Regions from separate parts of the Cupriavidus sp. SK-3 genome, predicted to be linked through region 1. Evidence: predicted binding sites of a transcription regulator. Region 1 holds the regulator's gene; each other region holds the start of a gene.
The links. Region 1 encodes FNR, which switches genes on or off when oxygen is low (the NO sensors DNR and NnrR bind a similar motif). Its sites were predicted from a motif close to TTGATNNNNATCAA; they were not measured.
Positions count from the first base shown of each region.

Region 2: CF70_RS22025 (DASS family sodium-coupled anion symporter) is a predicted target of FNR. The motif match lies at 3,336-3,349, and genes of this name have one in related genera.
Region 3: CF70_RS01870 (fatty acid desaturase) is a predicted target of FNR. The motif match lies at 4,783-4,796, and genes of this name have one in related genera.

Region 1 is NZ_JFJV02000194.1:7,565-15,189, forward strand. It holds gene ccoN (cytochrome-c oxidase, cbb3-type subunit I) at 1-716, shown strand, start outside; gene ccoO (cytochrome-c oxidase, cbb3-type subunit II) at 736-1,413, shown strand; gene CF70_RS18815 (cbb3-type cytochrome oxidase subunit 3) at 1,417-1,620, shown strand; gene ccoP (cytochrome-c oxidase, cbb3-type subunit III) at 1,624-2,550, shown strand; gene ccoG (cytochrome c oxidase accessory protein CcoG) at 2,600-4,093, shown strand; gene CF70_RS18830 (FixH family protein) at 4,118-4,333, shown strand; gene CF70_RS18835 (hypothetical protein) at 4,336-4,581, shown strand; gene fnr (fumarate/nitrate reduction transcriptional regulator Fnr) at 4,743-5,468, opposite strand; gene CF70_RS18845 (sulfite exporter TauE/SafE family protein) at 5,755-6,513, shown strand; gene scpB (SMC-Scp complex subunit ScpB) at 7,100-7,625, shown strand, end outside.
Region 2 is NZ_JFJV02000218.1:328-7,952, forward strand. It holds gene CF70_RS22015 (transglycosylase domain-containing protein) at 1-467, opposite strand, end outside; gene CF70_RS22020 (Ldh family oxidoreductase) at 515-1,567, opposite strand; gene CF70_RS22025 (DASS family sodium-coupled anion symporter) at 1,581-3,107, opposite strand; gene CF70_RS22030 (hypothetical protein) at 3,487-3,741, shown strand; gene CF70_RS22035 (tyrosine-protein phosphatase) at 3,776-4,591, shown strand; gene CF70_RS22040 (acetate/propionate family kinase) at 4,613-5,839, opposite strand; gene CF70_RS22045 (phosphate acetyltransferase) at 5,875-6,876, opposite strand; gene CF70_RS22050 (DUF3141 domain-containing protein) at 7,086-7,625, shown strand, end outside.
Region 3 is NZ_JFJV02000018.1:134,391-142,015, reverse strand. It holds gene xdhB (xanthine dehydrogenase molybdopterin binding subunit) at 1-1,197, shown strand, start outside; gene xdhC (xanthine dehydrogenase accessory protein XdhC) at 1,267-2,301, shown strand; gene CF70_RS01880 (adenosine deaminase) at 2,298-3,344, shown strand; gene guaD (guanine deaminase) at 3,407-4,738, shown strand; gene CF70_RS01870 (fatty acid desaturase) at 4,914-6,014, shown strand; gene CF70_RS01865 (NADPH-dependent F420 reductase) at 6,042-6,899, opposite strand; gene CF70_RS01860 (TonB-dependent receptor) at 7,201-7,625, shown strand, end outside.

The DNA.
Region 1 (7,625 bases):
TCGTTCACTTCTGGGCGCTGAACTTCACCTATATGTGGGCCGGCCCCCACCACCTGCAGTACACCGCGCTGCCCGACTGGGCGCAATCGCTCGGCATGGTGTTCTCGCTGATCCTGCTGGCGCCTTCCTGGGGCGGCATGATCAACGGCATCATGACTTTGTCGGGTGCCTGGCACAAGCTGCGCACCGATCCCATCCTCAAGTTCCTGGTGGTGGCGCTGTCCTTCTACGGCATGGCGACCTTCGAGGGCTCGATGATGTCGATCAAGACCGTCAACGCGCTGTCGCACTACACGGACTGGACCATCGGCCACGTGCACTCCGGTGCACTGGGCTGGGTCGCGATGATTTCGATCGGCTCGCTCTATTACCTGATCCCGCGTCTGTTTGGCGAGAAGGAGATGTACAGCGTGCGGCTGATCGAATTGCACTTCTGGATCGCCACCATCGGTGTGGTCCTGTACATCGCCTCCATGTGGATCGCAGGCGTGATGGAAGGCCTGATGTGGCGGGCCACGCAGCCCGATGGCACGCTCACCTACGCCTTCGTGGAAGCGGTCAAGGCCAAGTACCCGTTCTACCTGATCCGCTTGCTGGGTGGCCTGTGTTTCCTTTCCGGCATGTTGCTGATGGCGTACAACGTGGCGCGGACCATCATCGGCAAGCCCGCGGTGGATGCGCCGATCCCGACCAGCGTTGGTGCCTCCGCCCATTGATCATTCCAGGATAGAAACGATGTCTGAAAAACGAAGCTTCTTTACGCACGAGACCCTGGAGAAGAACATCGGCTGGCTGATCATCTGCACCATCCTGGTGGTCAGCATCGCCGGGCTCGTCCAGATTGTGCCGCTGTTCTTCCAGCACTCCACTACCGAGCCCGACAAGGGGATCAAGCCGTATTCGCCGCTGCGCCTGATGGGCCGCGATATCTATATCCGCGAGGGTTGCGTGGGCTGCCATTCGCAGCAGGTGCGTACGCTGCAGGGCGATGTCGAACGCTATGGCCACTACTCGACGGCCGGCGAATCGGTCTATGACCATCCCTTCCTGTGGGGCTCCAAGCGTACCGGTCCCGACCTGGCGCGCGTGGGCGGCCGCTATTCCGATGACTGGCAGCGCATCCACCTGCGCAATCCGCGCGACGTGGTGCCCGAGTCGGTGATGCCGTCCTACCCGTGGCTGGAGAAGGCTCCGCTGCAGGCCAACGATATCCGCGACCGCATGCGTGCGCTGAGGCGGCTGGGTGTGCCCTATACCGACGCCGAGATCGAACAGGCGCCCGCCACGCTGGCAGGCAAGACCGAAGAGGACGCGATGGTCGCCTACCTGCAGGAGCTTGGCATCAGCAAGCGCAATGTGCGTGTGGACACCGCAGCCGCGGCTCAGCCCGCAGCCGCGCCGGCCAAGGAGTAAGCCATGGCAATGATCACTGCGTTTTCCACCGTGATCTCGATGGTGGCGTTTCTCGCGATCTGCTGGTGGGCCTGGTCGTCCGGCCGCAAGGCAGCCAACCAGGAGTCGGCCATGCTGCCATTCGCCCTGCCCGACGAGCCGCTGGCCGCGAACCACGACGGCCGCCATCGTGCCGGCGGCGCAAACAACACCAAGCAGGAACACTGAGTCATGAGCGACTTCTTCACGGATTTCTGGAGTTACTACATCGCCGCCATTGCGCTGGTAGGCATCGTCTGGTGCATATGGCTGCTGTTCTCCCAACGCAAGGTGGTCAAGGTGGCCGGCGCTACCGAAGACACCGGCCACGTGTGGGACGGCGACCTGCGCGAGCTGAACAATCCGCTGCCACGCTGGTGGATGTGGATGTTCCTGCTGGCTTGCCTCTTCGGGCTGGTCTACCTGGTGCTGTACCCGGGACTGGGTTCCTACGCCGGCGTGCTCAAGACCTCCAGCCGGGTCGAGCTGGAGGCGCATCGCAAGGCGGCTGAGCAGGTGCAGAACGATGTCTATGGCAAGTACATGCAGATGGACGTCAAGCAGGTGGCCGCGGATCCGGCTGCGCGCGAGATCGGGCAGCGCCTGTTTCTCAACTACTGCGCGCAATGCCATGGCTCCGACGCGCGCGGCAGCCGCGGCTTTCCCAACCTGACCGACAACGACTGGCTGTATGGCGGCGATCCCGCCACCATCACCCAGACCATTACGAAGGGGCGTAACGGCGTGATGCCGTCATTCGCTTCGACCATCGACGGCAAACTGGCCGGCGACGTGGCGCAATACGTTCGTTCGCTGTCAGGCTTGTCTTCCGATCCGATTCGCGCCTCGCGTGGCGAGAGCACATTCAAGTCCACGTGCGCGGCCTGCCATGGTTCTTCCGGCAAGGGCAACCAGGCGCTCGGTGCGCCCAACCTGTCGGATAAGGTCTGGCTGTATGGCAGTTCGGAGGCAAACATCGTCGACGCCATCCTGAAGGGTCACAACAACCACATGCCGGCACACGAGGAAATCCTGACGCCGGAGCGCATCCGCATGCTGACGGCCTATGTCTGGGGACTGTCGAACAATGGGGCAGCCCCCGCAGGGAGCGGGCAATGAACCGCGACGCCTGCGTAGGGAGCCTGCGTGCCGCTGGGGGTGATCGCCCATGAATGCCCCGGAACCGGAACCGCTGAGAAAGCACGGAGCCGCCTGGGGGCCTCTGCGGGCGCCCGCATCCGCCACGGGGGATGGGGAAACCTCGGATGAAACCCTGTACGAAGTCCGCCGCAAGATCTATCCGCGCTCGGTCACAGGGGCGTTCTCGAGCTGGCGGGTCTGGATGGTGGTCCTGACCCAGCTGTTCTTCTATGGCATGCCCTGGCTGCAATGGAACGGCCGCCAGGCCATGCTGTTCGATCTCGGCGCGCGCAAGTTCTACATCTTCGGCCTGGTGCTCTGGCCGCAGGATGTGATCTACCTGTCCGTGCTGCTGGTGATTTCTGCGCTCTCGCTGTTCCTGTTCACGGCGATCGCGGGTCGCCTGTTCTGCGGCTATGCCTGTCCGCAGACGGTGTACACAGAAATCTTCATGTGGATCGAGCGGCATGTGGAAGGCGATCGCTTTGCCCGCATCCGCCTGGATGGCGATCCGTGGAGCGCGCGCAAGCTGCGGCTCAAGGCCACCAAGCACACGCTCTGGATCGTGATCGCGCTATGGACCGGCTTTACCTTCGTAGGGTACTTTTCGCCCATTCGCGAGTTGGGCGGCCACGTGCTCAGCCTGTCGCTGGGGCCGTGGCAAACGTTCTGGATGCTGTTCTACGCCTTCGCCACCTGGGGCAACGCCGGCTTCATGCGCGAGCAGGTGTGCAAGTACATGTGTCCTTATGCACGCTTCCAGAGCGTGATGGTCGATCGCGACACGTATGTGGTGACGTATGACGTGGGCCGCGGCGAGCCGCGCGGCAGCCGCTCGCGCAAGGTGGATCACCAGGCCGCCGGCCTGGGCGATTGCGTGAACTGCAGCATCTGCGTGCAGGTCTGTCCCACCGGCATCGATATTCGCGACGGCTTGCAGTACGATTGCATCGGTTGCGGCGCCTGCATCGACGCCTGCAATCAGGTCATGGACAAGATGGCGTATCCGCGCGGGCTGATCCGCTACACGTCGGAGAACGCCATGCGCAGCGTGCTGCCGGAGGCAGAGGCGCGCAAGCGTCTGTTCCGGCCGCGCACGGTGGTGTACTCGGTGATCTGGCTGGTCCTGGTTGCCGGCTTCACGGTGTCGCTGGCCATGCGCACGCCGCTCAAGGTCGATATCATCCGCGACCGCGGCGCGCTGGGCAGGGAAGTGGAGGGACGCTGGATCGAGAACGTCTATCGCCTGCAACTGATCAACACGACCGAGGCGCCGATGCATGTGGCCATTCGCGCGGACAGTGATGACCTGAAGGGCCTGGCTGTGGAATACGATCACGCTGCCGGCAATCTCGAGCCCACCTCAAACCGCCTGATTCCGATTCGCGTGCGCGTGCCGATCGAAGCCGCTGGCCAGGGCACCCACAAGATCCAGGTGACAGTCACTGCGACAGGAGACGACAGTGGGGGCGGCGCGGAAATCAGCCAGGGCACCAGCTTCATCGTGCCGCGCAATCTTTGAACCGAGAAATCTGGAGGAGGCTTGATGATGCAGCAAAGCAATCCCTGGTGGAAGGAGCCCTGGCCATGGCTGCTGATGAGCGGGCCCTTGCTGGCGATGGTGGCCTGCGGGGTCACGATCTGGCTGGCCATGACGCACCCGGACCCGCCCGTTGTCGATGGCGTATCGCGGCACGGGTTGGTGGTCGAGAAGACGGGTATCGGGCGGCAGGCTGAGCCGGCCACGGCGCAGGCGAGGTGACCATGAGACTGCGCTGGCTGATGTGGGTGCTATGGCCCGGCTTCCTGGTAGCCGGGCTGACGACCGCCCTGGTGTTTTCGATGGTCGATCCCGGCGATCTGCGCTTCTTCGGACAGCCGGTCGAGGCGTCGCGGGAGGCGGTTTACACCGTGGGCTTCCTGGTCGCGTGGGCGCTTTGTTCGTTGTCGAGCGGCCTGACGCTTTACACCATGCCCACGCGGCTGGCGGAGACAGACGAACTGGAGTGAGCGCGATGCGCATCTTCGCGCTGCGGGGCAGCGGGCGGCGGAGCAGGAGTGTCGTGGCCGGGCCGGCGCGGCGTGGCATTGGCGCCGCGCAAGGAGGGCAAGGCGGCTGCCAATGCCGCGGGAGCCGGGAAACTCCGCGCGGCCGGTCGATGCCCGCCGGACTAGCAGGACTTGTTGATGATCTGCTTGATGCCTGTCATGTCGACCAGCTTGACGTGCCGCTGGCGGATCTGGATCAGCCCGGCTTCCGCAAAACGGGAGAACAGGCGGCTGACGGTTTCGAGCTTGAGCCCGAGGTAGCTGCCGATCTCCTCGCGGCTCATGCGCAGCACGAACTCGGAGGCCGAATAGCCGCGCGCGGAGAGGCGCTCCGAAAGGTTGATCAGGAAGGCGGCAAGCCGCTCTTCGGCGCGCATCGAGCCCAGCGTGATCAGCATCACCTGGTCCTGCGAGATTTCCTTGCTCATCAGCCGCATGAACTGATGTTGCAACGACGGGAGCGCACCGGACAGCGACTGGAGGTCGCCGAAGCGCACCACGCAAACTTCGGTATCCTCAAGGGCGGTGGCGTCGGATGCGTGCTGCATTTCGCCAAGGCCGTCGAGCCCGACGACTTCGCCGGGGAGGTGGAAGCCCGTGATCTGCGAGCGGCCATCTTCCATCGTCAGGTGGGTTTTGAGCGTGCCGAAGCGGATCGCATAGACGGCGGTGAGCGGATCGCCGAGGCGGTACAGGGTCTCGCCCTTGCGTACGCGCACGCGCTCCTGCACCAGCGAATCCATTTTTTCGAGGTCCTGCTGCGACATGCCGACGGGCAGGCAGAGCTGTCCCAGCGAGCAAGTGGAGCAGCGGGGCGACATCTCGGTAATGGGAATGGATGTTAGCAATTGGGGCCTGTCGGTTTAGCGCAATCACTCAAGCGCGTGTGGCAGGCGCATTGAGTTGAAAGCTTGACGTTGAGAGCTGTCGGTTGGAAGCGCTATCCACATTAGCCTGGCGCGGGTCTGGCGGGGCCTGCCATCTGCGTGGCGCCGCCTGCCGTGCCCGTCGTCATGATTTGCGATTGCGCGGATGTGCGCGGGCGCTGGGCTTCATGTTGATAGCGCCTCTTGAAGTCGCGGGGGCGCGTAGGGCGCATTTTACCGCGCCAGGGGATGTGATTGGGAGGAGAAGTTGACCGTAGGCGTGCTCTTCAGCGTTTTTACCCTGGCTTTGCTGGGCGGTGTGCATTGCGCGGCCATGTGCGGCGGGATTGCACTTGCCGCCGAGCAGGGCGGCACGGCCCGTGTGCCGGCCATCATCCTGCGCCGGCCGGGCCACTGGCTGCTCGAACTCCTGGTGATGCATGCCGGGCGGCTGAGCATGTATGCGCTGTTGGGCGCGTTGCTGGGTACCCTGGGCGCCGGTGTCTGGAAGGCCCAGTACCTGCCGCTGCAGCGCTGGCTGTTCGGGATCGGCAGCATGATGCTGGTCATGTCGGGATTATGGATGTTGCGTGGGCGCGTCGTGGGGGCTGGCTGGCTGGAGCGGTTTGCCGCGCGCGGCGCTGGCGGTTTGCTCCGTTTTCTTGCCGCCGCCGGCGTGCGCCTGGCGCCCTTGGGCCTGCCGCAGGGGCGGCTGCTGCGCCGCTACGGCATGGGGCTGGCCTGGGGACTGGTACCATGCGGCATGGTCTATGGCGCCCTGGCGATGGCGCTGCTGGCCGGGAACGCCCCTTCGGGAGCGCTGGTGATGGCCGTGTTCGGGCTGGGCACTTTGCCAAACCTGCTGGTTATCTCGGGCCTGTCCGGCTACCTCAGGCAGTGGTCGCGCCGCCCGGCGGTACGTACTGTTGCCGGTTTGGCAGTGACTGCCTTTGGTGTCGTCGGGGTGGCGCGCGCGCTGCTTTTGCCAGAGACGCTGGCTGCGCACGGCTTCTGTCTGGTCTTCTGATACGCCGCTTCATGGCGCATTGCGCACTTTGTCGGGCGGATGCCTGTGTGAATCGGTTGCAGGTTTGCCAGGGAATGCCATACAATCGCAAGAACAGCGATATCGCGCAGCGTATTTCATCGTGGCATCGTCAGGTAGCATTCGCACTCGGGGATGCATGCCAGGAACCCTCGAGCACGTATTACCGCCAGGGACCGTTCCCAATCCGCCGTCCGGTTCAAAAGATTATTTGGTTCAAAAGACCAGCCACGGCAGGGCGGGGTGAAATAGGCCAAGCAGGCCCGATATCCGTATTTTTCTTGCACCCGGAGCGACGGACGTCGTGCCGGACAGGTCCGCCACATCAGGGGGAAGGCGCGACGCAAGGGCTCCGTCGACCGGCAGGTATAGCCGGTGGCCGGGCGATCTTCTGCCGGGCAGGTCCGGCACCCGATGCAAAAAAGAAAGCGCACGACTGCATGCATCAAGCATTGCGGTTGGCTGCGCGGTCAGATGGCGGTGGCAATTCCAACCGCTGAACCCGCAATCTCCAGTGCGTCCGGGTTTGTCCGGGGCGCAGGTGCAAAGACAGGCTGCACGCAATCACATGAATACCCAAGAGGCGAAGATCGTCCTCGAGACCGCGCTGATCTGTGCGCAGGAACCCTTGCGCGTCAATGACTTGCGCCGGCTTTTTGCCGACGACGTCGGTGCCGACACCATTCGGGTGCTGCTGGAAGAGTTGCGCCGCGACTGGGAGCAGCGCGGCGTGGAACTCGTGGCGCTGGCCAGCGGCTGGCGCTTTCAGAGCCGCCCCGTCATGCGCGAATACCTGGACCGGCTGAATCCTGAAAAGCCGCCGAAATATTCCCGCGCGGTCATGGAGACGCTGGCGATCATCGCCTACCGGCAGCCGGTCACCCGGGGCGATATCGAGGAAATCCGCGGTGTTGCGGTGAGCACCGAAGTCGTGAAGAAGCTCGAGGACCGTAGCTGGATCGAGGTGATCGGCTACCGCGACGTGCCGGGCCGGCCGGCCTTGTACGCCACCACCAAGAACTTCCTTGATGATCTTGGCCTGCGCACGCTAGACGAGTTGCCGCCGCTGGAGGATGTCCAGGCGCAGACGCAAG
Region 2 (7,625 bases), on a different contig from region 1:
AAACCATAAGCTCCCTGCCCAAGGTACACCTTGTTCATATAGACCTCGAGGATCTCGTCCTTGCTCAAGGCATGCTCGATGCGATAGGCCAGCAGCACCTCGTACAGCTTGCGCGTGTAGGTCTTCTCCCGCGAGAGGAAGAAATTGCGCGCCACCTGCATGGTGATCGTGGAAGCGCCCTGCGAAAGTTCATCCGACAAGTTGGCCACGCCAGCGCGTATCACACCGACATAGTCGATGCCGTCATGCAGGTAGAAACGCTCGTCCTCGATGGCCACCACCGCCTGCGTAAGCTTGGGCGGTATCTCGCCGATGGGCACGTAGCCCGGCGACTGGCGGAAAGCGGTGAGCGCGTCCAGCGTGGGCAGCTGGCGCTGAGCGACGAGCACGGCGAGCGTGCCGAGCAGGGCTGTGCCCAGTGTCAGCAGCAGCACCAGCTTGAGAAGATTCGACCAGAGACGTTCCATGGGCAGTATTGTGCCAGCACCGGCCCGGCACCAGCCCGGTGCCGGACTCAGCCTGCCGGCAGCGTCACGCCCAGTTCCTTCGCCAGTGTCTCCAGGTTGCGCCAGATCGCCGGATTGACCTCCAGGTGCGTGGTGGTGAGCGCCCGGTTGGCGGCTTCGAACTCGCCGGGATATTGCACGCCGCCGAAGCCGGGAGCGGGTGGCGTGTCGTGCAGGTAGTTGACGAATGCCTCCACCTCGGCGCTCTGCCAGCTCAGCCCCAGGTCCAGTTCCGGATTCATCAGCACCGCGAACATATTGTTGGTGGCTACGCCGCCGCGCGGGTTTTCCGGCTGGATGGTGCCGCCGCCCGAGAGTACGCCAGCGAGCAGCTCGGCCACCACGCCCAGCGCATAGCCCTTGTGCCCGCCAAAGGGCAGCAGCGCGCCCGGATGCTCGCCGAACATGGTGGAGGCATCGGTAGTGGGGTTGCCGTCGGCATCGATGATGCTGTTTTCCGGCGCGGGCTCGCCCTTCTCCGCCAGCACGCGCGCCTTGTTGATGGCGATCGCGCTGGTGGCGATATCCACCACCAGCGGCGGGCGGCCGTTGGGCATGGGGCCGGCGAAGCACAGCGGGTTGGTGGTCAGCCGCGCGGCGCGGCCGCCATAGGGCGCTACCGCCGGCGCGCGGTTGATCACGTTGGTGAAGCTCAGCAGCACGAAGCGTTCCTTCGCCACCATCTCGCCGAAGTGGCCCATGCGGCCGAGATGGTGCGAACGGCGCAGCGTGACGATGCAGTGGCCGTGCTGGCGCACCCGTTCGATCGCGGTCTCGATGACGGTCTTGCCCACGTGCTGGCCGAAGCCGCCGTTGCCGTCGAACACCAGCAGGCTGCCACGGTCGAGCACGCATTCGGCGCGGCCGGCGGGGTTGACGTTGCCGCCAGCGAGCGAGCGCCGGTAATTGGGCAGGATCGACAGGCCGTGGCTGGTATAGCCGCAGCGGTCGGCTTCGACCAGGTGTTCGGCCACGTCGTCGGCGATATCGGCCGGCACGCCTTGCGCCGCCAGCAGGTCGCGGGCCAGCTGGAGGGCGGATTGCAGTGTGATTTTCGTCATGCGTCCCATCCCTTCAGATCCAGCCCAGCCAGCGCCAGTAGGTGGCGGCGAACAGCAGCATCATGGCGTAGCCGATCAGCGTGACGGGAATGCCGACCCTGGCGAATTGCTTGCCGTTGAAGGTGTCCGTGCCCAGGCACACCATGTTCTGCGGCGCGTTGATCGGGAGGATAAAGCCGAAGCTCACGGTGAAGCCGAGCAGCATTGTCAGCCCGATCTTGTTGATATCGCCTGGCAGCGTCTGCAGCACCGAGATCAGGATCGGCAGCAGCGCGGCGGTGAGCGCGGTGGCGCTGGCAAAGCCCAGGTGGATCAGGATCAGGAAGGCGGCAAGGATCGCGAACACCAGGATCGGCCCCTGCGTGGCGAGCCCGGAGTGCGTCACCACGAACTTGCCCAGCCATTGTCCGGCCTGGGTGGTGAGCAGCGCGGTGCCCAGGCTGATGCCCACGCCGAATACGATCAGCGTGCCCCACGGCGTGCGCTGCTGCATGGTCTTCCAGTCCATCACGCCGATGCGCGGCATCATCAGGATCACCAGGCCGACGAAGGTGACGGTGGCGGTGTCGAACTGATGCAGCTTGCCTTCCGTGGCCCAGAACAGGAGCAGCCCGATGGACACCGCGGCGAGCCGCTTCTGCGGGCCGGTCATCGGGCCCAACCCGGCTAGTTCCTTTTGCACGGCTTCCTTGCCGCCAGGGATGGCTTCGGTCTCGGCAGGCAGCAGGAAGCGCACCAGGAAATACAGCACCACCGACATCGCGACGGCCCACGGCGCGCCGGCGATCAGCCATTGCAGCCATGTGATGCGCTCGCCCAGCAGCTTGTCCATGAAGCCGACCGTCAGCAGGTTCTGCGCGGCGGCGGTCTGGATGCCGACGTTCCAGATGCTGGTGGCCATGGCCACCGTGATCATGATGCCGGCGGCGATGTTCGATTTCTTGTCGACCCCGAAGGCCGCGATGATGCCCATCATGATCGGCACCACGCAGGCGCTGCGCGCGGTGGCGCTCGGCACCACCAGCGACAGCAGGATGGTCACCGCGATGCTGCCGATCAGGATGCGCCGCGTGCTGGTGCCAATGGCCGACAGCGTCACCAGCGCGATGCGCCGGTCGAGTCCGGTCACGGTCATGGCCGCCGAGATGAACAGCGCGGCGGCAACCAGCGCCAGCGCGGTATTGGAGAAGCCGGCCAGCGCCATGCCGAGGGCGCGCGATGTGCCGTATTGCGTGGACGGGTCCGTCACCGTGGGCGCGAAGCCGATCAGCGCGGCCATCAGCGACGTGATCATGATGGCGCTGGCTTCGTAGGAGACCGCTTCGGTGATCCACACCACGATGGCGAAGGCGAGGATGGCCAGCATGCGATGGCCCGCCACCGGCAGGTCCGCGGGCAGCGGCAGGGCAAGGATGCCGATCAGCACCACGGCGGCGGCGTAGAGCCCCCATGGTGTCTGCTTCTTCGGCGTGGCTTGCGGCGTGGCGGGCACGCCGGGGGCGGAGGGGACGGTCTGGGTCGGAGTGCGAGAGTCTGTCATCGCTTTCCCTTGGGTTGTCTTGTTGATCGTTGGCTCAACACGGGATGGCGGACGTCACGCGCGGGCAAGAATGCTAGCCGGTGACTGGCTTGATGGCGGCGTCGTTCGTTCGGTCTTCCGTGAAGACTGGCGGATGCGCAGGCCGGCTTTTTGCCGGGTTGCAGCGTTCGACATGGGGAAATTATCGTGCCGGCCAACAGCGTATGTCGAGGCCGGATCACGGCGCGCATGATCAGGATCAAGGAGGGAGCTCGCGCCGGGAAATTACCGTGTGCGGTGGGGTCCTACTTTCAGATCGTTGCAGTACAAGGGCTGGCGGGCGGTGTCCCGCGGGCGTAACGCCCGCCCGCGCGGTGATCTGAAAAAAATGGAGCACATGATGAAGGTTTTGGTGAGAGGGCTACGTGCTGGAGTCGACGCAGCCCGGCTGCGTGAAGCGCTGGCCGCTTACGTGAGCGTCAAGGACGTCGAGCTGATCTGTGAGGGCGATGGCTCACATCCCTGGGCCTGGGTCGACCTGGACCTGGACGATGTGGACCCGATGAGCGTGTGGAAACTGGTGGCAATGCTCGATCGCCGTTATATTGCTGGCTGCCATACGCGCTGGCATGTGCCGGCCTATCGTGCGCGATGAGGCGCGCGCAACCCAACCACAGGGCAGGGAAACAATGCAGGGATTGTTCGCGTGGCGCCGCCACGCCATCATGGCGGACGCGCCATCACTAGGTGCCGGCGTGCCCGGCACCACACCGCTGGTGCTGGAAAACGTTGTCAATATCCGCGATCTCGGCGGTCTTCCCACGCGGGACGGCCACCGCGTGCGCGCCGGCAAGCTGTTTCGCAGCGGCAACCCGGGCCTGGCCAGCGCCGCCGACATGGAGCGGCTGCGCGCCTTGCAACTGGACGCGGTGATCGATTTCCGTTCGCCCGGCGAAAAGTCGGCCGCGGAGAGCCCCTTCGGCCAGGCCTTCCGCTGGGTAGCCACGCCGGTGCTGGAAGGCAGCATGTCGATGGCCGAACTGATGCCGCGCCTGCGCGAAGGCAGCGCGGCGCAGACGGAGGCCTTCATGCTGGAGGTCTACGGCGATTTCCCGCGCAAGTACCAGGCTGCCTTCGGCGGCTTCCTGAAGCTCGCGGAGCAGGGCGGCAACCTGCTGTACCACTGCACCGCGGGCAAGGACCGCACCGGCTTTGCCTCGCTGTTGTTGCTGGCGGGCCTGGGCGTGGAGCGCGATACCATCATGGCCAACTACCTGGAGTCGAATCACCGGAACCAGGGCTTCAACCAGAAGATGAGCGCCGGCGCGGCGCAGTTCGGCGTCGATCCCGCGGTGATGTGGCCGATGCTGGAGGTGAAGGCGTCTTACCTGGAAGCTTCCATGCAGGCCATCGAGCAGGAATACGGCGGCATCGACGCGTACCTCGGCGAGGTGCTCAAAGTGGATGCGGAGCGGTTGCGCCGGGCTTACCTGGTGCGGGCGTAGCGCGTTCCCGGCGCGGAGGCGCTACGTCCCCGCGCCTTGCTCCTTCATGATCCGCGCGGTATTCAGCGCGATCATGCCCTCCTCGTCGGTGGGCAGCACCAGCACCGGCACACGGCTGTTATCGCGGCTGATGCGCTGCCGGTTCTCGCCGTTCGCGCCGGCGTCCAGGCCGATGCCGAACAGGTCCGCCAGCCGCGCGCAGATCTTCTCGCGCACCGGCGGTGAGTTCGCGCCGATGCCGGCGGTGAACACCAGCGCGTCGAGGCCGCCCAGCGTGGTGGCGAGCTTGCCGATCTCCTGCGCCGCGCGGTACGCATAGAAATCGATGGCCAGGCGCGCGCGCGGCGTGTCGCTGTCCAGCAGTGCGCGCATATCGCTGCTGATGCCCGACAAGCCCTTGAGCCCCGATTCCTGGTACAGCATGGTCTCGATGTCCTTGGTGCTCATGCCTTGCTGCGACAGCCACAGGATGGCGCCGGCATCGATGGCGCCGCAGCGCGTGCCCATCGGCAGGCCGTCGAGCGCGGTCAGGCCCATGGTGGATTCCACGCTGCGCCCCTCGCGCATGGCGCACAGGCTGGCGCCGTTGCCCAGGTGCGCCACGATCACGCGGCCGGCGGCCAGGTCGGGCGCTACCTGCTGCAGGCGGCGCGCGATGTATTCGTAGGACAGGCCATGGAATCCGTAGCGTCGGATGCCGCGCTCGAAGTATTCGTAGGGCAGCGCCAGCAGTTGCGCCAGCGTATCGTGCCCGGCGTGGAAGGCGGTGTCGAAGCAGGCCACCTGCAGCAGCGACGGCGCGGCGGCGCGCACCGCGCGGATCGCCGTCAGGTTGTGCGGCTGATGCAGCGGCGCCAGCGGCACCAGCGCTTCCAGCTTGCCGATCACTTCGTCATCGATCTTCACCGCCGCGGAAAAATCCGCGCCGCCGTGCACCACGCGATGGCCGATCGCCACCGGCGGCGCGTCGCGCAGGCCGATGCTGAGCACCAGCCGGATCAGGCGGAAGGCCGCGTCGTGATCGGCGACCTGGTCCACCGGGAAGCGTTCGTCGGCCACCACGCGGCCGTCCGCCATCTTCGCGGTCAGGCGGGGTGAGACGCCGATGCCTTCGATCTGCCCGTGCGCGCTGAGCACCGGGTTGATGTCGGTGTTGGCGTGCGCCGCCTCGGGTACCGCATAGACGGAGACCTTGACGCTCGACGAGCCGGCGTTGACGACCAGGATGGTGGGGTGGGTGACACTCACGCGGGCATCTCCTGTGCAAAGGAATGGTTGGACGCTCAGATCGCCGCGGGCGTCCTGACGGTGCGGCGCGCATGCGCCAGCAGCACGGCAATCGCGCAACTGGCGATGCGCGCGCGCACGGTGTCGGCGCGGCTGGTGAGGATGATCGGCACGCGCGCGCCCAGCACGATGCCGGCCGCCTCGGCGCCGGCCAGGAAGGTGAGCTGCTTGGCCAGCATATTGCCGGCTTCGAGATCGGGCACCAGCAGGATGTCGGGGTCGCCCGCCACCTCGGAGACGATGCCCTTGGTAACGGCGGCTTCGCGGCTGATGGCATTGTCGAAGGCCAGCGGGCCATCGAGGATGCCGCCTTCGATCTGGCCGCGCCGGCTCATCATGCACAGCGCGGCGGCGTCGATGGTGGAGGGGATCTTGTCGGTCACGGTTTCCACCGCCGACAGGATCGCCACCTTGGGCCGCTCGATGTCCAGCACGCGCAGCAGGTCGATCGCGTTGCGGCAGATATCGGCCTTGTCGTTGAGGGTGGGAAAGATATTGACCGCGGCGTCGGTGATGAACAGCGGCTTGTGATAGGTCGGCACGTCCATCGCAAACACGTGCGAGAGGCGGCGGCCGGTCCGCAGCCCCGTTGCCGCGGCGGTGACTTCCTGCAGCAGTTCGTCGGTGTGCAGGCTGCCCTTCATCAGCAGCTCCGCCTCGCCGGCGCGTATTGCCGCGACGGCGCGCGCGGCGGCGGCGTGGCTGTGTGGCGCGTCGATCAGCACGGCGTCGCCCAGGTCCAGCGCGTTGGCGTCAGCTACCTGGCGGATGCGGGCCTGGGGCCCGACCAGCAGCGGCACGATCAGGCCGAGGCGCGCGGCCTCCAGCGCGCCGCCGAGCGACGAGGCGTCGCAGGGATGCGCCACCGCGGTGGGAATGGCTGGCAGGTCTTGGCAGCGGGACAGCAGGACGGCGTACTTGTCGAGAGTCTGGGTCATCGGCTTTCCAGTGCGTCGGGTTGCGGTGCGGCGGCGCGGCGGACATGCTGCGCCGCGCAAAAACAAAGCCAAGTATAGGCCATGTTTCCGGCGGCACGGTGACAGCTGCGCCGCGGCTTGTGTTGGGTCATGGCACTACTGATCCGCCCATGCAGCGGGTTGTCAAGCTGGGTGAGGACTGGTAGATTGCGTCGTGCTGCATGGCAGCAATTCCATGCCGCCGTGTGGAATTGCTTGCCTCCAACGCCACACCGAAGAGGGGAAGCCGAGTGAACGCACGTGTACCCGCCACCCAACCCGGCACCGCTGCCGCCGGCCAGTTGCCGTCAGCCAGCGACATGCCGCCGCTCTTGTCCGATGCGTTTTCCTACACGCTCGATGCCTGGCAGCGCGCCATCCTGTTGCTCGATATCCTGCGCGAGCGCGGCAACCAGACTTTCGAGCACGAACGCGAAGGCATGCCGCCGGTGCTGGTCTTCGAGCACGAGGTGGTGATCGACGGGCGCACGCTGGAGCAGCCCGCCAACTACGCCTTGTTGCGCATCCTGCCGCCACCGGGCATGGCCACCGACGACACCAAGCGGCCCTTCGTGGTGATCGACCCGCGCGCCGGGCATGGTCCCGGCATCGGCGGCTTCAAGATCGACAGCGAGATCGGCATCGCGCTGCGCAGCGGCCATCCCTGCTACTTTGTCACCTTCTTCCCCGTGCCATGCCCCGGCCAGACCATCGAATGCGTGGCGCGCGCGGAGGCCCTGTTCCTGCTCACCGTGGCCGAGCGCCACCCGCTGGCGCAGGGCAAGCCGTTC
Region 3 (7,625 bases), on a different contig from region 1:
TCGCTCGACGTGCGCCGCGCCAACCTGTACGGCAAGACCGAGCGCAATGTCACGCCTTACGGCCAGACCGTGGAGGACAACGTCATCCACGAACTGCTCGACGAACTGGAAGCCAGCAGCGCCTACCGCGAGCGCCGCGAGGCAACGCGCGCATTCAACGCCGGCAGCCCGGTGCTGAAGAAAGGCATTGCCATCACCCCGGTGAAGTTCGGCATCTCCTTCAATGTGGCCCACTTCAACCAGGCCGGCGCGCTGGTGCACGTGTACAACGACGGCTCGGTACTGGTGAACCACGGCGGCACGGAAATGGGCCAGGGCCTGAACACCAAGGTGGCGATGGTGGTGGCGCACGAACTCGGCATCCGCCTGGAACGCGTGCGCGTCACCGCCACGGATACGAGCAAGGTGGCCAACACCTCGGCCACCGCCGCGTCCACCGGCACCGACCTGAACGGCAAGGCCGCCCAGGACGCGGCGCGGCAGATCCGCGAGCGGCTGGCTGCCTTTGCCGCGCGCCAGGCTGGCGTGGACGCGGACAGCGTGCAGTTCGGCGACGACCTGGTGGTGGCGGGCGAACTGCGCCTTGACTTCAGCGACCTGGCACGCCAGGCCTACGTGTCGCGCGTGCAGTTGTGGTCGGATGGCTTCTACACCACACCCAAGCTGTACTGGGACCAGTCCAAGCTGCAGGGGCGGCCGTTCTACTACTACGCCTACGGCGCGGCTTGCTCCGAGGTGCTGGTGGACACACTCACCGGCGAATGGCGCCTGTTGCGCGCGGACGTGCTGCACGATGCCGGCCGCTCGCTCAACCCGGCCATCGATATCGGCCAGGTCGAAGGTGGTTTTATCCAGGGCATGGGCTGGCTGACCACCGAGGAGCTGTGGTGGAACAAGGACGGCAAGCTGATGACGCACGCGCCTTCGACCTACAAGATCCCGACCGTCAACGACTGCCCGGAAGCGTTCACCGTGCGGTTGTTCGAGAACGACAACGCGGAAGACAGCATCCATCGCTCGAAGGCGGTGGGCGAGCCGCCGCTGCTGCTGCCGTTCTCGGTGTTCTTCGCGATTCGCGATGCGGTGGCCAGCGTCGGGGATTACAAGGTGAACCCGCCGCTGGTGGCGCCTGCGACGAGCGAGGCGATCCTGGATGCGGTGGATGCGGTGCGGGCGGCTGCGCCGGTGGCGCAGTGAGCCGCACCCTCTGACCCCGTAGTGACGTAACCAGCCTCACCCAAAGCATCAACCTAAAAAGGCATCACCATGCAGGACGCGCCCCTCAAACCCTTCCGCTTCGCCGACGCCACCCGCCTGGTGCGCGCCGGCGTGCCGGTGGCGATGGTCACCATCGCCGAAGTAAGAGGCTCGGCCCCGCGCGAGGCGGGCGTGCGCATGCTGGTGACCGCCGACGACCTGGTGGGCACCATCGGCGGCGGCCATCTGGAATGGCGCGGCATGGAGATCGCGCGCACCATGCTGGCCGAACGCGATGCGACGCGGCAGATCGTGCGCATCCCCCTGGGCCCGGCCCTGGGCCAATGCTGCGGCGGCGTGGTCCAGCTCGCCTTCGAGGTGCTCGGCGAGCCCGACCTGCCCTGGCTCGATGCGGTGCAGGCCGCCTTCTCCGCCGGGCGCGCGCTCACGCGCACCGTGCCGGCGGCCGGTCCGGTGCGGCACGCGGCGACGCAGGCTGTCACGCCCTCGGTGAGCTTGCAAAAGGATGGCGCCTGGACCGACGTCATGGTGCCCGATGAACTGCAGGTGGTGCTGTTCGGCGCCGGCCACGTCGGCCACGCGCTGGTCAAGGTGCTGGCCAACCTGCCGTGCCGGGTGCACTGGGTGGATGAGCGCGACACCTTGTTCCCGCCGGACCTGCCCGACAACGTCACCCCGGAAGCCACGGATACCCCCGAAGCGGTGGTCGACCATGCCCCGCCCGGTAGCTATTTCCTGGTGATGACGCACAGCCACGCCCTGGACCAGACGCTGTGCGAGCGGATCTTGCGGCGCAATGACTTTGCCTATTTCGGCCTGATCGGTTCCAAGACCAAGCGCGCGCGCTTCGAGCATCGCATGGCGGAGCACGGGATTGACCCTGCCCGCTTTGCGGAAATGACGTGCCCGATGGGCGTCTCCGGCATCACGGACAAGGCTCCGGCTATGATTGCGGTTGCCATCGTCGCCCAGTTGCTGCAGGTTCGCGACCAGCGTCTCGCCCATCTGGGCGCGCTGAGCGCCAACCGCGGCGGCCAGGCGGCGAACACGACGCAAACCAAGACCGCAAAAGGAACCCCATGACGCTCGATGCCGCGCTCGCAGACCGTATCCGCCTGACGCCCAAGGCAGAACTGCACGTCCATATCGAAGGCACGCTCGAGCCCGAGCTGATCTTCCGGCTGGCCCAGCACAACAAGGTCAAGCTGCCGTATGCCAGCGTGGAAGCCCTGCGCGAAGCCTACGCCTTCACCGACCTGCAATCCTTCCTGGACATTTATTACGCCGGCGCCAGCGTGCTGCTGACCGAGGACGATTTCTTCGACATGACGATGGCCTACGTGCAGCGCGCCGTGGCCGACAACGTGCGCCACGCCGAGATCTTCTTCGACCCGCAGACCCACACCGCACGCGGCGTGCCCATCGGCGTGGTGATCGACGGCATCTCCGACGCCCTGGCCCAGGCCCGCACCCAGTTCGATTTCTCCAGCAGCCTGATCCTCTGCTTCCTGCGCCACCTGTCCGAGGAAGACGCCTTCGCCACGCTGGAAGCGGCGCTGCCCTACCGCGACCGTTTCGTCGGCGTGGGCCTGGATTCCTCCGAGCAGGGCAACCCGCCGGAGAAATTCGCCCGCGTCTTCGCCCGCGCCCGCGAGCTGGGCCTGCGGCTGGTGGCGCACGCCGGCGAGGAAGGCCCGGCGCAGTATGTCACTGACGCGCTCGACATCCTCAAGGTGGAACGCATCGACCACGGCGTGCGCGCCATCGACGACCCCGCCCTGGTGGAGCGGCTGGCCCGCGAGCGCGTGGCGCTGACGGTGTGCCCGCTGTCCAACCAGAAGCTCAAGGTCTATCCCGACCTGCGCGACCACTCGCTGCACCGCCTGCTGGAAGCCGGCGTGCTGGTCACGCTGCACTCCGACGACCCCGCTTATTTCGGCGGCTATATGAACGCCAACTGGGAAGCCACCTTCGAAGCCCTGCCGCTGACCGCGGACGACGGCCACAAGCTGGCGCGCAATAGTTTCGAGGCGTCCTTCCTGCCCGCCACGCAGAAGGCCGCCTTCCTCGCCGAAGTCGACCACTTCTGGCAATCCCCCCTGCCCGCGACGGCCTCCACGGCCTGAGCGCGGTTCACACCAAGATGCCGGCGCGCCACGCGCGCGCCGGCGCACGACGAGACATCGCTATGACGACCACGCCCCCCACCCCGTCCATCACCCGCGCCATCCGTGGCCGCGTGCTGCACTTCCTGCGCGATCCGCAGTTTCATGACGACGCGTATCAGTATTGGGAAGACGGGGTGCTGGTTGTCACCGCCGGGCATGTCGCCGCGGTCGGCGACTACGCCGAGCTGGCCGCGCAGATCCCGGCCGGCGCCGAAGTGATCGACCGCCGCGGCAAGCTGATCGTGCCCGGTTTTATCGACACCCACGTGCATTACCCGCAGACCGACATCATCGCCTCGCCCTCGCCCGGCCTGCTGCACTGGCTGGAAACCTACACCTTCCCCGAGGAGCGCCGCTTTGCCGATCCGGAGTACGCGGCGGCGGTGGCGGGCTTCTTTGCCGACGAACTGCTGCGCAACGGCACCACCAGCGCCGTGGCCTGGAGCACCGTGCACATGGCCTCGGCCGACGCGCTGTTCGCCGAAGCGGACCGGCGCAACCTGCGCCTGGTGACCGGCAAGGTGCTGATGGACCGCAACTGCCCCGAATTCCTGCGCGACACCGCCGAGTCCGGCGCGCGCGATTCGGCCGACCTGATCTCGCGCTGGCACGGCAAGAACCGCCTGTCGTACGCGATCACGCCGCGCTTCGCGCCGACCTCCAGCGAGGCGCAGCTGGCTGCCTGCGGCGAACTGGCCAAGGCCTATCCCGACGCCTATATCCAGACCCATGTGGCGGAAAACCGCGACGAAGTGAAGTGGGTCGCCGAACTGTTCCCGCAGGCACGCAGCTATCTCGATATCTACGATCACTACGGCCTGCTGCGTCCGGGCGCGTTCTACGGCCACGCCATCTACCTCGACCAGGACGACCGCAAGCGCCTGGCCGACAGTGGCGCCGCGGTGGCGCACTGCCCCACCTCCAACCTGTTCCTGGGCAGCGGCTTCTACGATTTCCACCAGTCCGACGCCCATCGCCTCAACGTGACGCTGGCGACCGACGTGGGCGGCGGCACCTCGTTCTCGATGCTGCGCACCATGAATGCCGCGCACAAGGTGGCGCGCATGGGCGGCTATCACCTCACCGCGCTGCGCATGTTCTACCTGGCCACCCGCGCCGCCGCCGACGCGCTGGGCTGGAGCGAGCGCGTGGGCAGCTTCACGCCGGGCTGCGAGGCCGATTTCATCGTGCTCGATCCGCAGGCCACGCCGCTGATCGCCCGCCGCAGCGAGCGCTCGGAGACGCTGGAAGAGCAACTGTTCGCCTTCGCCATGCTGGGCGACGACCGTGTGATCGATGAGGTCTATGTGATGGGCGAGCCGGCAAGCGCGCCGGCCTCCGTCGCGCATTAACCATCACTTTTCACCAGGAAGCACCGGGTCCTGGCCACGCCGGCTTGACCCGGATCAACACCCCTGTCACGCAATCCTTCTAAGCTGTCACACCGTCGGCCCCTGTGGCCGTGCATCGCCAGTCCCGGGCACAGCCAGGTGCCCGACCCCGCGTTCGACAACTGAAGGTTTTTGAATGATTGCCACGCAGCAAGCCCCCTTTCCGGAGCCGATTTCCCCTGAAGCGCCCCTGCCCTCGCGCAAGATCATCCGCGGCTGGCTGATCCCGCTGGGACAGCGCAGCACCTCGCGCGCGCTGGCGCTGTTCGCGCTGGATACGGCGCTGTTCGTGGCCGCGCTGGCCGGGGTGGTGATGTTCTCCCACTGGCTCGCCAAGCTGGCGGCGGGCGTGCTGACCGGCATCATCATCGCCCGCCTGTTCATCATCGGCCACGATGCCTGCCACCAGAGCCTGACGCCCCGGCGCGGCCTCAACAAATGGCTGGGGCGGCTGACCTTCCTGCCGTCGCTCACGCCCTACAGCCTGTGGGAAGTCGGCCATAACGTGGTCCACCACGGCTATTCCAACCTCAAGGGCTTCGACTTCGTCTGGGCACCCTACTCGCTCGAGGAATTCCAGGCGCTGCCGCGCTGGCGCCGCGCGCTGGAGCGCGTCTACCGCAACGGCTTCGGCGCGGGCCTGTACTACCTGGTCGAGATCTGGTGGTTCAAGATGTTCTTCCCCAGCCGCCGCCAGATGCCCACGCGCCGTGCTGTCTTCATGTGGGACTGCACGCTGGTGGCGATCTTCGGCGCCGCCTGGATCGGCGCGCTGGCCGGGCTGGCGGTGGCCAGCGGCCAGTCGGTCGCGCTGCTGGTGGGCCTGGGCTTCGTCGTGCCCTTCCTGGTATGGAATTTCACCGTGGGCTTCGTGCTCTACGTGCACCACACCCATACCAGCGTGGCCTGGTACGAGACCAAGACCATGTGGGCACGCGCCCAGCCTTTCGTCTCCACCACCGTGCACCTGCGCTTCCGCTACGGCATCGGCGCGGCCCTGCATCACATCATGGAGCACACCGCCCATCACGTGGACATGAGCGTGCCGCTGTACCGCCTCAAGCGCGCGCAGGCGTTGCTCGAACACGCGCTGCCGGGCCGCATCATCATCCAGAACTTCACCTGGCGCTGGTACTTCCAGACCGCGCGCCGCTGCAAGCTGTACGACTTCAAGGCGCTGTGCTGGACGGACTTCCGGGGCCGGCAGACCAGCGCCAACGCGCCCGTGCCGGCATAAGCGCCGCGCCCCGGCCAGCCGCCGGGGTTACTTCGGCTCCGCGGCCGCCTTGCCGCTGACCTCCGCCATCCGCGCCCGCATGGCATCGGCCGAACCGATCTGGTGGAACAGCGGGCCGCCCGGCGCAAAGCTGTCAGCCGTCGCCAGCCGCCCGATCACCACCGGTTCGAAGCCGGCATCCCGCACCAGTTGCTCGCCAACGTGCAGCGCGGCGGGATCGTCGGCCGCGATCGGCACGGCAATCAGCCCCTCGGCGCGGTGATGCTCGCTCGCGAATTTGGTGGCGCCCATGAAGTTGAAGGCACGAACGATGCGCGCGCCGCGCAGGTACTTTGCAGTGGTAATGCCGATGCCCTTGCGCGACGCTTCTTCCGCGATGGCGCCATCGCGCGCCCGGATGGCATTGGTCGCATCCACCACGATCTTGCCGGCAAAGGCCTTGCCATGCTCGGCGGCGATATCGGGCAAGGCCTTGTATGGAACGGCCAGGAAAATCACCTTGGAAAAGGCCAGCGCCTCGGCCACCGTGCCCGCGCGGGCGAGCGGGCCGAGCTTGTCGACGAGCGGCTTGAGCTCTTCAGGATGACGCGAGGAGAACATCACAGGATGTCCCGCGCGCACCCACAAGCCGCCGACCGTTCCTCCGATACGGCCGGAGCCGATCACACCGATGGGAATCGGGCCGCCATCCGGGCTCGCCTGCGCGCGCAAGCGCACGGGCAACACGCCAAGCGCGAGCAGGGCAAAACCGAGACTGCCGCATAGCAAGCGGCGGCGCCGGTCAACCGTACCGGCCTGACCGGCGCAAGCCACGGCGGCGGCCCCGGCGAAGCCGGTGCGATCCGCACGGCCAGGCCCGAATACGGGACGATCGGGAAACGGCATGGCGAACTCCTCGATCCGGTGAGGATCACGATGCTGCGACACAGCAAAACGGAGCGCCCCGCCCTTCAGAAAGCCCGGTGCGTGGCGAAGCGCTTTCGGGGGCACCTTCAAACTCTAGGCGAAAAATGCAGCACCCGCGACAAGCCGCCTGCGCGGCCGCCGGTTCGATTTGGCATGCGCCGGGCCGTGCACTACAGTAAGTATCACTTGCATCACCCTGGACGGCGTCGGCCTGCGCGATGCCTTGGTGACCGTGCGCCGGAATCCGTGCGCTTGCGTCCTTGTCCCCACGGAGAAGGTAATGGCACCCGCCCTCCCCCGAGCGCGCAGCCCAGGCCGGACGGCGGCGAGGTGCACACTGCTGGCGCTGGCAGCCGGCGCCCCGGTGGCTCTGGCCGCCGAAACGGCGCTGGACTTGCCCGTCGACGAGGTACACAACCTCAAGGAAGTCACCGTGGTCGCGCCCGCGCCGCTGCCCTCGTTCTCCATCCCGCGCGAGGCGTTTCCCGGCAATGTGCAGACCGCCACGGATGCCGACATGGAGCGCGCCAAATCCGGCAACCTGTCCTCGTTCCTCGGCGAGAACATGGAGAGCGTCGTGATCAACGACGTGCAAGGCAACCCGTACCTGAAGGACATCCTCTACCGCGGCTACCGGCTCTCGTCCACCCTTGGCGCGGGCCAGGGCCTGGCGCTCTACCTCGACGGCGTACGCCAGAATTCGGC